DNA from 3 places in the Streptomyces sp. NBC_01460 genome. Region 2 is predicted to be linked to each of the others. Evidence: riboswitches for the same ligand, from Rfam matches in the RefSeq annotation. Region 2 holds a riboswitch; each other region holds the start of a gene.
The links. Region 2 has a riboswitch for cyclic di-AMP ahead of OG488_RS28290 (M23 family metallopeptidase). Riboswitches for the same ligand answer to the same signal wherever they lie in the genome.
Positions count from the first base shown of each region.

Region 1: it holds a riboswitch for cyclic di-AMP, as region 2 does, so the genes downstream of both, OG488_RS33085 (M23 family metallopeptidase) here and OG488_RS28290 (M23 family metallopeptidase) in region 2, are expected to answer to the same signal.
Region 3: it holds a riboswitch for cyclic di-AMP, as region 2 does, so the genes downstream of both, OG488_RS20025 (M23 family metallopeptidase) here and OG488_RS28290 (M23 family metallopeptidase) in region 2, are expected to answer to the same signal.

Region 1 is NZ_CP109473.1:7,343,539-7,348,048, forward strand. It holds gene OG488_RS33065 (aspartate aminotransferase family protein) at 1-116, shown strand, start outside; gene OG488_RS33070 (helix-turn-helix domain-containing protein) at 188-808, shown strand; gene OG488_RS33075 (DUF6126 family protein) at 886-1,059, shown strand; gene OG488_RS33080 (tyrosine-protein phosphatase) at 1,069-1,893, opposite strand; cyclic di-AMP (ydaO/yuaA leader) riboswitch at 2,308-2,466, shown strand; gene OG488_RS33085 (M23 family metallopeptidase) at 2,472-3,377, shown strand; gene OG488_RS33090 (SGNH/GDSL hydrolase family protein) at 3,560-4,387, shown strand; gene OG488_RS33095 (STM4011 family radical SAM protein) at 4,408-4,510, opposite strand, start outside.
Region 2 is NZ_CP109473.1:6,253,568-6,258,077, forward strand. It holds gene OG488_RS28285 (M16 family metallopeptidase) at 1-1,354, shown strand, start outside; cyclic di-AMP (ydaO/yuaA leader) riboswitch at 1,545-1,712, shown strand; gene OG488_RS28290 (M23 family metallopeptidase) at 1,726-2,520, shown strand; gene OG488_RS28295 (GntR family transcriptional regulator) at 2,744-3,448, shown strand; gene OG488_RS28300 (HPr family phosphocarrier protein) at 3,623-3,904, opposite strand; gene OG488_RS28305 (bifunctional acetate--CoA ligase family protein/GNAT family N-acetyltransferase) at 4,069-4,510, shown strand, end outside.
Region 3 is NZ_CP109473.1:4,479,560-4,484,069, forward strand. It holds tRNA gene OG488_RS20010 (tRNA-Met) at 1-27, shown strand, start outside; gene OG488_RS20015 (MerR family transcriptional regulator) at 143-889, shown strand; gene OG488_RS20020 (PP2C family protein-serine/threonine phosphatase) at 996-2,183, shown strand; cyclic di-AMP (ydaO/yuaA leader) riboswitch at 2,417-2,569, shown strand; gene OG488_RS20025 (M23 family metallopeptidase) at 2,581-3,621, shown strand; gene OG488_RS20030 (aldo/keto reductase) at 3,812-4,510, shown strand, end outside.

The sequences.
Region 1 (4,510 bases), 1.1 Mb from region 2:
ACGTCGACCGCTTCGTGACCGCGTTCACCGCCGTCATGGACGACGCGCACAGCGGGGGTGGTCTGATGTGGGACTTCGGCCGGACCCTGGTGAAACAGGCCGTCGCCAACCGCTGAGCGTCTCCGGGCTTCTTTGCCTCTGAGGCAAAAAATTTGCCTCAGAGGAAAGGTCCTGGCCCAATGGAGGTATGAATCCTCCTGACGGAGGGGTGGCCGACGAGCTCCCCGGGGTCGCACCGCGCCTGCGCGACCTGCGGCGCGACCGCGGCCTCACGCTGGAGGCGGCGGCCGGGCGGGCCGGCCTCTCGCCGGCCCACCTCTCCCGGCTCGAAACGGGCCGCAGACAGCCTTCGCTGCCGATGCTGCTCGGCCTCGCCCGTGTCTACGGTACGACCGTCTCCGAGCTCCTGGGGGAGATGCCGCCCGAACGTGACGCGATCGTCCGCGGCGGTCGCCTCGAGGCCACGCCGCGCGGCACCGGAGCGGGCGGCTGGGTCTACCGGCAGGCCGGTGGACCGGGCCGCGCCATGCAGGCCCTGAGGGTCCACGTCCCGTACGGCACCGAGGGGGACCTCGTGCGTGTCCACCCCGGTGAGGAGTGGCTGTACGTCCTCGACGGCCGGCTCCGGGTCGTGCTCGGCGAGACCGTCCACGACCTCGGTCCGGGGGACAGCGCGCACTTCGACTCGCTCACCCCGCACCGGATCGCAGCGCTCGACGCCGGCGGGGCGCGCCTGCTCTTCGTCCACACGCTGCTGCAGAGCCCCACCGCCGAGCTGTGCCTGGGCAGCACGGTCCACCGGCTCTGATCCCGCTCACGCACCCCGCACCGCACGTCCCGTCCCGTTCGTCACGCCGGTCCCAGATGCCGGAAGAGAGGACTGTCATGTCCGATTCGGAGCACTACGACCCCCTGACTCCCCGGAGGGCGAGGAGCGCGGACACCCAGGAGCGGCGGATGCCCCGCGGCGTCGTGATCCGGCTCCTCGCCTACCTGGTGGCCGGGCACGTGGTCGCGGCCTTCCTCTTCCTTCTCTTCACCGTGGCCGGCAAGGGCTGACCCCGGTGCTCACGCGTCCTCGACGAGCCGCTCACGCAGTCGCTCGCGGGTCTCGGGGGTGATCTTCAGGCCTTCGAGGAAGTAGCGGTCCGTGCTGCCCCAGATCTCCTCGATGGCGGCGAACGCGGCGCCGAGGTAGTCGGGGTGGGCGCCGAAGAGGGGGTTGAGCAGCTCCATCACCTCGTCGGACATCCCCGCCGACGAGGAGTCGCTGCGCTTCACCTTGTAGCGGCGGTGCGCGTCGTTCGACTTGAGGTAGTCGGCCTCGATGGCCTCCTTCTCGACGCCGACCGCGAGCAGGGAGACCGCGACCGAGAGGCCGGCCCGGTCCTTCCCGGCCGCACAGTGCATCAGCGCGGGCATGCTGTCCTCCGCCAGGGCGTGCAGCACGCGGCTGTGTTCGGCGGTGCGGTCCTTGATGATCGAGCGGTACGAGGCGACCATGCGGTCCGTCCCCTTGCCGTCGGCCAGGATCGAGCGCAGCTGCTGGATGTTCCCGTCGCGCACCAGCCGCCAGAACTCCGCGCCGTCGGCCGGGTCGGAGAGAGGAATGCTGACATTCCGGACACCCGGCAGCTCCACGTCGAGGCCGTCGAGCTTGTGGTCGGCCGCGTTGCGGAAGTCGAAGACCGTGTGCAGGCCGAGCCCGGAGAGGAAGGTGGCGTCGGCCTCCGTGGCGTGGGCGAGATGGCCGCTGCGGTAGAGGCGCCCGTAGCGCACGGTGCGGCCGTCCATGGTCGGAAGCCCGCCGACGTCGCGGAAGTTGCGGACACCGGTCAGGTCGACGTCCGTCGGCTCGGGGCCGGCCGGGGGGACCTCTGGCAGCTGCGTCACAAGGGCTCCTGGGGTGTCGGGCGTCGGCGCCGCTCGCCGACGGGGGCACGCTCGCGACGATACGACATGGCTGCATCGGCCAACCGTCTCGGTCGCAGAGGTGTCGGTCCGCCCTGTAGGTGGTGGCCATGACATGTCCGTATTGGCGTATTTAGCGGAACATGCCCCGCTTGTGCGGGAGATGGGGTGAGGTGGGTGAGCGGGATCATATCCGTGACGGTGCGTGGCGGAGATCGCGACAGGTATTCCGGACGCCGTGCGGAAAGCCAAGATCCCGGATCCACGGAGTGTGACGGGAATTCCGCACCGGAATTGAAGCGCCGATTCCGGTCCGCAATGCGGGGCTTGTTCGCGGCGTCCCGGCTCGCTTACGGTCACGGTCAATCCGGACGGAACGCCTAATCCTGCCGCCGCCCGGAATCCGCACCGACTCACGTGTGGCAGGAGCGGGGGAACCAGGTAGGCCGCCGGCCGGAGGGATCCGGTACGGCTTGGGGTCAAGTCGCGCACCACGTGGCCGGGCATCTCCAGCCCGAACCCGACAGCTCACCTCGCAGGCGCCGGAGAGGAATTCCCCCATGCCCGCAAAAGGCAAGCACCGTCGTACGAAGACCGGCCCGATCTCCCGAGGCGTCCTTGCCGCCGGGACCGGTGGCGCCGTCCTCGCCCTCCCGCTGATCGGCGCCACCGGCGCCCATGCCGCCGAGCAGGCCGCCCCGGCCGCCAAGTCCGCCGCCGCCCACAGCGCGCCCGCGTCGGCCAAGAGCTCGGCGAAGACCTACTCCGTGGTCTCCGGCGACTACCTGGCGAAGATCGCGGCCGACAAGAAGGTCAAGGGCGGCTGGCAGAAGCTGTACCAGGACAACCGTGACGTCGTCGGCGAGAACCCGAGCCTGATCCGCCCGGGCATGAAGCTCACCCTCGGCGCCAAGGCGTCCGGCTCCGCGGAGAAGGCAGCCCAGGCCGCGCCCTCCAAGGCCGCGCCGAAGGCCGCCGCTCCCGCGGAGAAGGCCGCCGCTCCGGTCGAGGAGACGGCCGCGAAGACCGCCGACTCCGCCGCGTCGGAGAGCACCGGATCGGGCTGGGCCACCCCGGTCGAGAACGCCGTGGTCACCACCCAGTACCGCGCCTCAGGCGCCAGCTGGTCCAGCGGCTACCACACCGGTTCGGACTTCCAGGCCGCCTCCGGCACCAGCGTCCGATCCATCGGCCAGGGGACCGTGGTCTCCGCCGGATGGAGCGGCTCGTACGGCAACGAGGTCGTCATCCAGCACAGCGACGGCATGTACTCCCAGTACGCCCACCTGTCCTCGCTCGAGGTCTCGGCCGGCCAGACCGTGACCGGCGGCCAGCAGATCGGCCTCTCCGGCTCCACCGGCAACTCCACCGGCCCGCACCTCCACTTCGAGGTCCGGACCGGCCCGAGCTACGGCTCGGACGTCGACCCGATCGCCTACCTGCGTTCGCACGGCGTCTCCATCTGAGACTCCGTCCGGGACACATCACCCGGTTCGATCGCTTCGAGGAGAGGGGCGGTGCGCCACGGCGCACCGCCCCTCTCCTTATTCCTGCTTTACCAAAAACTGACCGGGTGGTCTTTCTCACCACCCGTCAACCCCTTATTACGGTCGCGTAGGTCACATTCGAAGGTGCAGGATAAGCGCTTGTGGCAGACGATTCGAGAAACAGACAACGAGGCATCATCGGGTCGTACGCAGCGATTGGCGACAGCTTCACCGAGGGTGTCGGAGACCCCGGCCCCGGCGGGACGCTCGTCGGCTGGGCGGACCGGCTCGCGGTCCTCCTCGCGGACCAGCTCCCCGTCCTCGGTGCGACGGTCGGCCCCGCGGACGACCCGCACGGGAATTTCCGGTACGCCAATCTCGCCGTACGCGGACGCCTCCTCGACCAGATAGTCGAGGAACAGGTCCCCCGGGCGAAGGAGCTGGCACCCGACCTGGTCAGCTTCTGCGCGGGCGGCAACGACATCCTCCGCCCCGGTTCCGACCCGGACGACGTGGCGGAACGCTTCGAGCGTGCGGTCGCCGAGCTGACCCAGGCGGTCGGAACCGTCATGGTCACCACCGGGTTCGACACCCGCGGCATCCCCGTGCTCAAGCACCTGCGGGGCAAGATCGCCATGTTCACCGCGCACGTCCGGTCCATCGCCGACCGCTACGACTGCCCGGTGCTGGACCTGTGGTCCCTGCGGTCCGTGCAGGACCGGCGGGCGTGGGACAGCGACAGGCTGCACCTCTCGGCCGAGGGGCACACCCGGGTCGCGCTGCGCGCCGCCCAGGTCCTCGGCCTCGACGCGCCGGCCGACCCGGACCAGGTGTGGCCTCCGCAGGTGCACCGCGGGACGTTCGAGGTGCGCCGTGACGACATCCAGTGGGCGCGCGAGTACCTCGTCCCGTGGATCGGGCGGCGACTGCGCGGGGAGTCCTCCGGGGACCACGTCGAGGCCAAGCGCCCCGACCTGCTGCCGCTCTGACCCCTGCCGCTGACGGGCGGTCAGCGGCCGACGAGGGGGAGCAGACGCCGGGCCGGGTCCGCGGGCACGAGCCCGTCCGGGGCGGGTATCCGCATCGGACGGGCGGGTATCCGCTCCAGCACC
Region 2 (4,510 bases):
CGAGGCCAGGCCCTGGGCCTTCCCCGCGCCCGAGCGCGGCGCCCTGCCCAACGGGCTGACCGTACTGCGCTGCCACCGCCCCGGGCAGCAGGTCGTCGCCGTGGAGATCTTCCTCGACGCGCCGCTCGACGCCGAGCCCGAGGGGCTGGACGGAGTGGCGACGATCATGTCGCGCGCCCTGTCCGAGGGCACGGACAAGCGCTCCGCCGAGGAGTTCGCCGCGGAGCTGGAGCGCTGCGGCGCCACGCTGGACGCCCACGCGGACCACCCGGGGATCCGGGTCTCCCTCGAGGTCCCGGTCTCCCGCCTGTCCAAGGCGCTCGGGCTGGTCGCCGAGGCCCTGCGGGCCCCGGCCTTCGCCGAGAGCGAGATCGAGCGCCTGGTCGGCAACCGCCTCGACGAGATCCCGCACGAGCAGGCCAACCCCGCGCGCCGGGCCGCCAAGCAGCTGTCCAAGGAGCTCTTCCCCGCCACGGCCCGGATGTCCCGTCCGCGCCAGGGCACCGAGGAGACCGTCCGGCGGATCGACGCCGCGGCCGTGCGCGCCTTCTACGACGCCCACGTCCGCCCGTCCACGGCGACGGCGGTCGTCGTCGGCGACCTCACCGAGGTGGACCTGGACGCGCTGCTCGCCGAGACCGTCGGGGACTGGTCGGGCAATGCGGGCCAGGCCCGCCCGGTGCCCCCGATCACCGCGGACGACACGGGCCGTGTGGTCGTCGTGGACCGTCCCGGAGCCGTCCAGACTCAGCTGCTGATCGGCCGGATCGGCGCGGACCGGCATGACAGCGTGTGGCCCGCCCAGGTCCTCGGCACGTACTGCCTGGGGGGCACGCTCACCTCGCGGCTGGACCGCGTGCTGCGCGAGGAGAAGGGCTACACGTACGGTGTCCGGGCCTTCGGGCAGGTGCTGCGCTCGACGGCGCCCGGCTCCTCCTCCGGGGCGACCGGGGCCGCCATGCTCGCCATCAGCGGTTCCGTCGACACGGAGTCCACCGGGCCCGCGCTCGACGACCTCTGGAAGGTCCTGCGCACCCTGGCGGCCGAAGGGCTCACCGACGCCGAGCGTGAGACGGCCGTCCAGAACCTCGTGGGCGTCGCCCCGCTGAAGTACGAGACCGCGGCCTCGGTCGCGGGCACCCTGGCCGACCAGGTGGAGCAGCACCTGCCGGACGACTACCAGGCCCAGCTGTACGCGCGCCTGGCGGCGACCGGCACGGTCGAGGCGACCGCCGCCGTCGTCAACGCGTTCCCGGTGGACCGGCTGGTCACCGTCCTGGTCGGGGACGCCGCACAGATCGCGGACCCCGTACGCGCGCTCGGCATCGGCGAGGTGTCGGTCGTCACCGGCTGACATGACGGGACATCAGGGACCCCGGCGGGGCACTCTCGCCGGGGTTCTGTCTTTTGTCTGTTTTAAGCGGAAAATACATGTTCATCCTGTGGGATGTGCGACAAAAGACCCGTTCCGTTTGGCGGGCGAAAGCGGCCCCCTCTAGCGTCGGCCCGGCTGTCCGTCAGACGAATGCCGCATCCGTGGCGCCGGGCAGTCATCGCCGAGTCCCCGTCCGGCGCGAGCCTGGGGAGCCGGGGACCCACGAAGTCCCTGGGGTGAATCGGATCCCTGCACCTCGCACGAGGCTCAGGGGCCCGTAGGAGACCTTCCTGCTCCGAACCCGTCAGCTAACCCGGTAGGCGAGAAGGAAGGAAAGGACCAGCCCCTCCATGGCGTTCATCCGTGCCACCGGGAAGCACCGTGCCCCGAGCCGCCTGACGCGCAAGAGCGCCGAGGTCGCCGGCATCGCGGCCCTGGCCACCGCCGGTGTCATCGGCGCCACCGCGTCCCCCGCCCTCGCCGCGGACTCCGAGGCCGTCGCCCCGTCCTCCACCGGTCTGACGCAGGCCGTCGCCCTCGACACCACGCTCGCCGCCCAGATCGACGCCCAGGCCGAGGCCCAGGCGCACCAGGCCGAGGTCGTGGCCAAGGCGAAGGCAGCTGCGAAGGCCAAGGCGAAGGCCGAGGCCGAGGCGAAGCGCAAGGCCGAAGCCCGTGCCAAGGAGGCCCGTGAGGAGAAGGCGCGGGCAGCCCGCGCCGCCGAGCGCGCCCGGCTGAACGCGTTCCACCTCCCGGTCGCCGGCTCGCACGTGACCACGGGGTACCAGTCCGGCGGCGCGCTCTGGTCCTCCGGCACCCACTCCGGCGTGGACTTCCAGGCCGCGTCCGGCACCTCCGTCGTCGCGGTCGGCGCCGGCACGGTCGTCGAGGCCGGCTGGGGCGGCGCGTACGGCAACAACATCGTGCTCAAGATGAAGGACGGCACGTACACCCAGTACGGCCACCTCTCCTCGATCGGTGTCTCCGTCGGCCAGAGCGTCGGCTCGGGCGAGCAGATCGGCATCTCCGGCTCGACCGGCAACTCCACCGGGCCGCACCTGCACTTCGAGGCCCGGACCACCCCCGAGTACGGCTCGGACATGGACCCCGTCGCCTACCTCCGCGCCCACGGCGTCCAGGTCTGATCCGACACCTCACCACACCGCTCCGACGAAGGCCCCGGCATCCGCCGGGGCCTTCGTCGTGCGTCCGGAAGTGTGTGCGCCGACGCCTCCGCGGAACAGCTCCCTGGCCAAAAGATATCCATGGATTCCGCCCCGCCATCGGAAATGCGCGCCGGTTGCAATAGAGTCGCAGGACAGGCGTCGATCAGCCGCGTTTCGCGGGGATTAAGGCGGAGGTTCGGACATGCGCATTCCCGCGCATTCGGTATGCACGGCAATCCGTGACGACATCGTCTCCGGTGTCTTCGAGCGCGGCAGCCGCCTCACCGAAGAGGTGCTCGCGCGTCGCTACGGCGTCTCCCGCGTCCCCGTACGCGAGGCGCTGCGCACCCTGGAGTCCGAAGGGTTCGTCGTCACCCGCAGGCACGCCGGCGCCTGTGTCGCCGAGCCCACGGAACAGGAGGCCGCGGACCTTCTGGAGATCCGGATGCTCCTGGAGCCCCTGGGAGCCGCACGTGCGGCCCAGCGCCGCACCGAGGCGCACCTCAAGGTGCTCCGAGGCCTGGTCAGGCTGGGGCAGGAGCGGGTCCGCAGGGGCGAGGGAGAGGATCTGCGCTCCCTGGGCGGCTGGTTCCACGAGACGCTGGCACAGGCCTCCGGCAGCCCGGCGCTCATCGCGCTGCTCACCCAGCTCCGGCACAAGATCGCCTGGATGTACGCCGTCGAGCAGCCGGTCCGCCCCGCGGACTCCTGGGCCGAGCACGGCGCTCTCGTCGACGCCGTGGCGCGCCGCGACGCCGAGCGGGCCAGGGCGCTCGCCACCCAGCACGCGGAGCGGGCCACGGCGGCGCACCGGCTGCGGCGCCCCGACCGGCCGGGGCACCCGGCGGCCTCCGCCCGGGTGAGGACTTCGCAACACCACGTAAACATCGCGGGAGTCCGCCATTAACAATTGCGCCGTATACAAAGAGGGGTAATTGCCGGAGGGCTTTCTTTTTGCTGCCCTGATTCAGGATTTCCGGAGCGGTGTCCGCACCTGATCCGGAAACAGAAAAGCCGCGGCTCCCGGTCGGGGGTGCCGCGGCTTTCCCGCAGAAAGAAATCCGGATCGGAATGGCCGGAATCAGACGGTCTCCGGAAGCTCCTCGAGCCCCTCGGCGACCAGCTTCGCCAGACGGTCCAGGGCGGCCTCGGCGTTGTCCGCCTCGGACGCGAGCACGATCTCCTCGCCGCCCTGGGCGCCCAGGCCGAGCACCGCGAGCATGGAGGCGGCGTTCACGGGGTTGCCGTCCGCCTTGGCGATCGTCACGGGGACGCCGGAGGCCGTGGCGGCACGGACGAAGATGGAAGCGGGGCGGGCGTGCAGGCCCTCGGCCCAACCGACGTTGACGCGGCGCTCAGCCATGGTTCTGCCCTTCACGTATCAATGGGTTGTCTAGACCAGTCTCTCATGTGGTGCGCACTGCTGTGCCCGGCGTCGCCGCCGGGCGCCCACCGCCCGTCGGCCCCCTCAGCGTGCCCCTGCCGCGAACCCTCCGCGACCGGTGCGCGGCGCCGTAGGCTTTGCCCATGGAGCCCACTCCGGAGCAGAGTCCGCACCACGCGTACCCCGACCACTGGGAGGCGGACGTGGTGCTCCGCGACGGTGGCACCGCGCGCATCAGGCCCATCACCACGGACGATGCCGAGCGGCTGGTCAGCTTCTACGAGCAGGTGTCCGACGAGTCGAAGTACTACCGCTTCTTCGCCCCGTATCCGCGCCTCTCCGCCCGGGACGTGCACCGCTTCACCCATCACGACTACGTCGACCGGGTGGGACTGGCCGTCACGATCGGCGGCGAGTTCATCGCCACCGTGCGCTTCGACCGCATCAACGACCAGGGCCGGCCGGCCTCCGCCCCGGCGGACGAGGCCGAGGTCGCCTTCCTCGTCCAGGACGCCCACCAGGGCCGCGGCGTGGCGTCCGCCCTGCTCGAACACATCGCGGCAGTGGCCAGGGAGCGAGGCATCC
Region 3 (4,510 bases), 1.8 Mb from region 2:
TCGCAGGTTCAAATCCTGTCCCCGCTACTGAAAGACAGAGGCCCGGATTCTTTCGAGAATCCGGGCCTCTGTCGTATGCCGTCACCCGGCCGCCGGTCCCGGGCTTGACCTTGACGCCGCGTAAAGATCTAGCGTTTCCGTCATGGAGTGGTCCATCCAGGAAATCGCCCGGCGCGCCGGCACCACGAGCCGCACGCTCCGGCACTACGGAGACGTCGGTCTCCTGGCACCGAGCCGCACGGGTGCCAACGGTTACCGCTATTACGGCCAGGAGGCTCTGGTCCGGCTCCAGCGCATCCTGCTGCTGCGGGAGCTGGGGCTCTCCCTGCCCGCGATCAAGGACGTGCTGGAAGGGCAGCGGGACACCTCCGCCGCGCTCCGGACCCATCTGCGCCTGCTGGAGCAGGAGCGGGAGCGCATCGGCCGGCAGATCGCCTCGGTGCGGACCACTCTCCACCGGACCGAACAAGGGGAGGAACTCATGGCGGAGGACGTGCTCGACGGCTTCGATCACACGGAGTACGAGCAGGAGGTCACGGAGCGCTGGGGCAGGGAGGCGTACGAGCGCGGCGGCCGGTGGTGGCGCGGACTGACCGAGGACGAGCGCGCCCGCTTCCAGGGCGTGCACGAGGTCATCGCCCGGGACTACGGGGAGGCCAGGGCCGCCGGCCTGGCGGCGGACAGCGAGCAGGTGCAGGACATCGCGCGGCGGCACTGCGAGTGGCTGTCGGCGACCACGGAGCCCACGCGCGCGTACGTGACCGGCCTCGGGGAGATGTACGTCGCCGATCCCCGCTTCGGGAGGAACTACGATCGCCACGGAGACGGAACCGCCGTCTTCGTACGGGATGCACTGACGATCTACGCGCAGCGCCGGCTCTCCGACTGACCTCCGGAGGACGGGGCTCCGGCGTGCTCCTCCCTTTGGCCGATGACGAGTCGCCGCTCGGCGCGGCTCCGGCCAGCCTGGGTGGGGCGCGGTACCGTCCGCAGCCGTGGGTGGACCGGGCAGGGGTGTTGCACAGGTGGGGAAGCGGGACGGACGCCGACGGGGCGTTCCCGGGAGCGCCCGCTCCCAGCGGTTCGTGCGTGCGTTGCCCGCCCTGATGATCTGTGCCGGGGTGGCCTTCGACCTCGCCACGCCGCCCGAGGTCACCGCTGTCCCGCTCTTCGCCGCCGCGGCGCTCGTCGCCGCCCCGTTCTTCTCGCTGAGCAGCACCGTCCGCATCGGGATCGCCGCGGTCCTGGTCGTGCTCGCCATCCGGCTCTCGGACGGCGTGCTCCTCAGGGTCACGCCGGTCACCGACCTGCTCACGCTGATCACCGTCGTGGCCCTGTCCCTCGTGATCAACCGCGTCGTGCACCGCGGCAACGAGCAGCTCGCCTCGGCGAGGGTCATCGCCGAGACGGCGATGCGTGCGGTGCTCCCGGTGCCGGACGCCCGGATCGGCGGGCTGCACATCGCGGCGCGGTACGAGGCGGCCCAGGCGGACGAGTTCGTCGGCGGCGACCTCTTCGCCGTCGCGGACACGCCGTTCGGGGTCCGGCTGGTGGTCGGGGACGTGCGGGGCAAGGGGCTGGACGCCGTCGCGGCCGTGGCCGTGGTGATCGGGGCGTTCCGGGAGGCCGCCGAGCAGGAGCTGTCGCTGGAGGGCGTGGTCCAGCGACTGGAGCGGGCGCTGGCCCGTGAGGGCTCGCGGCGGGGCGGGCTCGACTCCATGGAGGGGTTCGTCACCGCGGTCCTCGCGGAGATCCCGGCCGGTTCGGACACCCTGCGGGTCGTCAACCGCGGCCATCCTGAGCCGCTGGTGCTGCACGCGGACGGGGCGCTCGACGTGCTGGCCCCGACCGTGCCCGCCCTGCCGCTCGGGATGGGGCTGGACGTGTGGCCCGACCGGTCGGACGAGTGGGCGCTGCCGGCCGGGGCGACCTTCCTGGCGTTCACCGACGGCCTCTCCGAGGCGCGCGACGCGCAGGGTGTCTTCTACGACCCGGCGGCCCGGCTGCGCGGCCGGCTCTTCCCGGGGCCCGAGGAGCTGCTGTCGGCGCTCACCGACGACGTACGGCTGCACACCGGTGGCCGGTCGACGGACGACATGGCGCTGCTCGCCGTCGGCCGGCCTTCGCACGGGCAGCAGGAGCGACGGACGACGGTGAAGATCGTGGGGCGGGACAGTGAATGACCGGTCGCGACTTTCGGTAGTCGAAGGACCGCGCTCCGCATAACATATGACGCACCATCAGAAACTGCTGGCTGGATGAGTGGTGCTCAACTCGCCCGTTTGCGCCCGTTTGACCCCTGAAAGTCCAGGCCGGAGGCGTGAACGATCTGTGGGAACAGCTTGGAATCGGACCCGGGTGTCTATTAACGTTCGATAACGCAGCGCGGTTGTACCCGCCGTCGCAAGAGACGGCACCGTGCGCAGCGCCGAATTCCGCAAGGGAACCGGGGAACCACCTACATGGGGTGAATCGGGCACCTGTGTCTCGCGAGAGACGAAGGGGCCCGTAGGAGACCTTCCTGCTCCGAACCCGTCAGCTAACCCGGTAGGCGAGAAGGAAGGAAAGGAGAGCGCCCACGTGGCGTCCAATCAGCCTGCCCCCGAGGCCCCGTCATCCTTCAGGACCGGAGGCTTCGGTGATGAGGACAGGACGTGGGAGGAATGGAACCCCACCGAGGAGTCCATCCGCCCCGTACGCGGCCGTCATCGCGTAGCCAAGCAGCGCGGTCTCGCCCGTAGCTCCACCGTCCTCGGCGTCGGCGTCATCGCGGCCGTCGGTGCGGGCGGCATGGCCACCGCGCAGAGCAAGCCGCCGGTCTCCATCTCTCTTCCCGATTCCATCGCGGACAACCTTCCCGACGCCAAGTCCCTTCCCGGCGTCGGTGCCTTCATGTCCGGCGACTCCGACGCGGAGCACGAGACGGCCGCCGCGTCCTCCCCGCTCACCACGGCCGGCATCACCGCCGCCGAGGCCCAGCAGGGCACCACCGACGCGGGCGAGGCCCTGCGCGCCCGCATCCTCCAGCAGGCCGAGCAGCAGTCGGCGGGAGCCGAGGCCGAGGCCAGGGCCGCCCAGGAGCAGGCGGCGGCCGAAGCGGCCGCGACCCAGGCCGCCAAGCAGCAGAGCGCCGCCGAGGCCGAGGCCGCCGCGGAGAAGAAGGCCGAGGAGGAAGCGGCGAAGAAGAAGGCCGAGGCCGAGCGCCTCGCCAAGCTCGCCGCCAGCTACGCCGTCCCGACCTCCTCGTACACGATCACCTCGACCTTCGGGCAGTCCGGCTCGATGTGGTCCTCCGGCTACCACACCGGACTGGACTTCGCGGCTCCCACCGGCACGCCGGTCAAGGCCGTGCACAGCGGCACGGTGAAGTCGGCGGGCTGGTCCGGTTCGTACGGCTACCGCACGGTCCTTGAGCTCGACGACGGCACGGAGGTCTGGTACTGCCACCAGTCCTCGATGGACGTCACCGCCGGACAGAAGGTCACCACCGGCGAGACCATCGGCCGCGTCGGCGCCACCGGCAACGTGACCGGCCCGCACCTCCACCTGGAGATCCACACCGCGGACGGCTCGGGTGTGGACCCGATGAGCTGGCTGCGCGGCAAGGGCCTCACGATCTGATCCCCGGCGCCGCTCCTCGGCGCACCGGAACCCCGGCGGCCCTGACGCACGACCCCCCGACGTCAGGGCCGTCGGTCTGCCCGGGTCCGCCCGGCGTCGCCTGTCACGGGGGCGCCGGGCCCACCCGGGCCGCGCGGGGTGCGGGCCGCGAATCGGAATAGGTGCCTCCGTCAGCTGGTTGTACCCGGGTATGACTTCTCTGCGCCCGCTCGGTTCCTCCGGCCTTCAGGTCTTCCCCCTCGCCCTCGGCGGCAACGTCTTCGGCTGGACGGCCGACGAGGACACGACCTTCGCCGTCCTCGACGCGTATGTGGCGGCGGGCGGCAACTTCCTCGACACCGCCGACTCCTACTCCGCCTGGATCCCAGGCAACGAGGGCGGTGAGTCGGAGACCCTCATCGGGAAGTGGCTCAGGGCCCGCTCCCGCCGTGACGACGTCGTCATCGCCACCAAGGTCGGCGCCCACCCGGCGTACAAGGGGCTCTCGCCCACCACGATCAAGGAGGCGGCCGAGGCGTCCCTGCGCAGGCTCGGCACCGACCACATCGACCTCTACTACACGCACTTCGACGACGAGAGCGTCCCCGTCGAGGAGATCATCACCGCCCTCGACCAGCTGGTGAAGGCCGGCACGGTGCGGGAGATCGCCGCCTCCAACATCAGCCCCGCGCGGCTGCGGGCCTCCCTGGACTTCTCCGAGCGCGAGGGCCTGGCCCGATACGTGGCACTGCAGCCGCACTACAACCTCGTCTCGCGCGACACCTACGAGGGCGCGCTCCAGGACACGGCGGCCGGTGCCGGTCTTGCCGCCGTCCCGTACTTCGCGCTCGCCTCCGGCTTCCTCACCGGCAAGTACCGGCCGGGAGCCTCCGTCGAGAGCGCGCGGGCC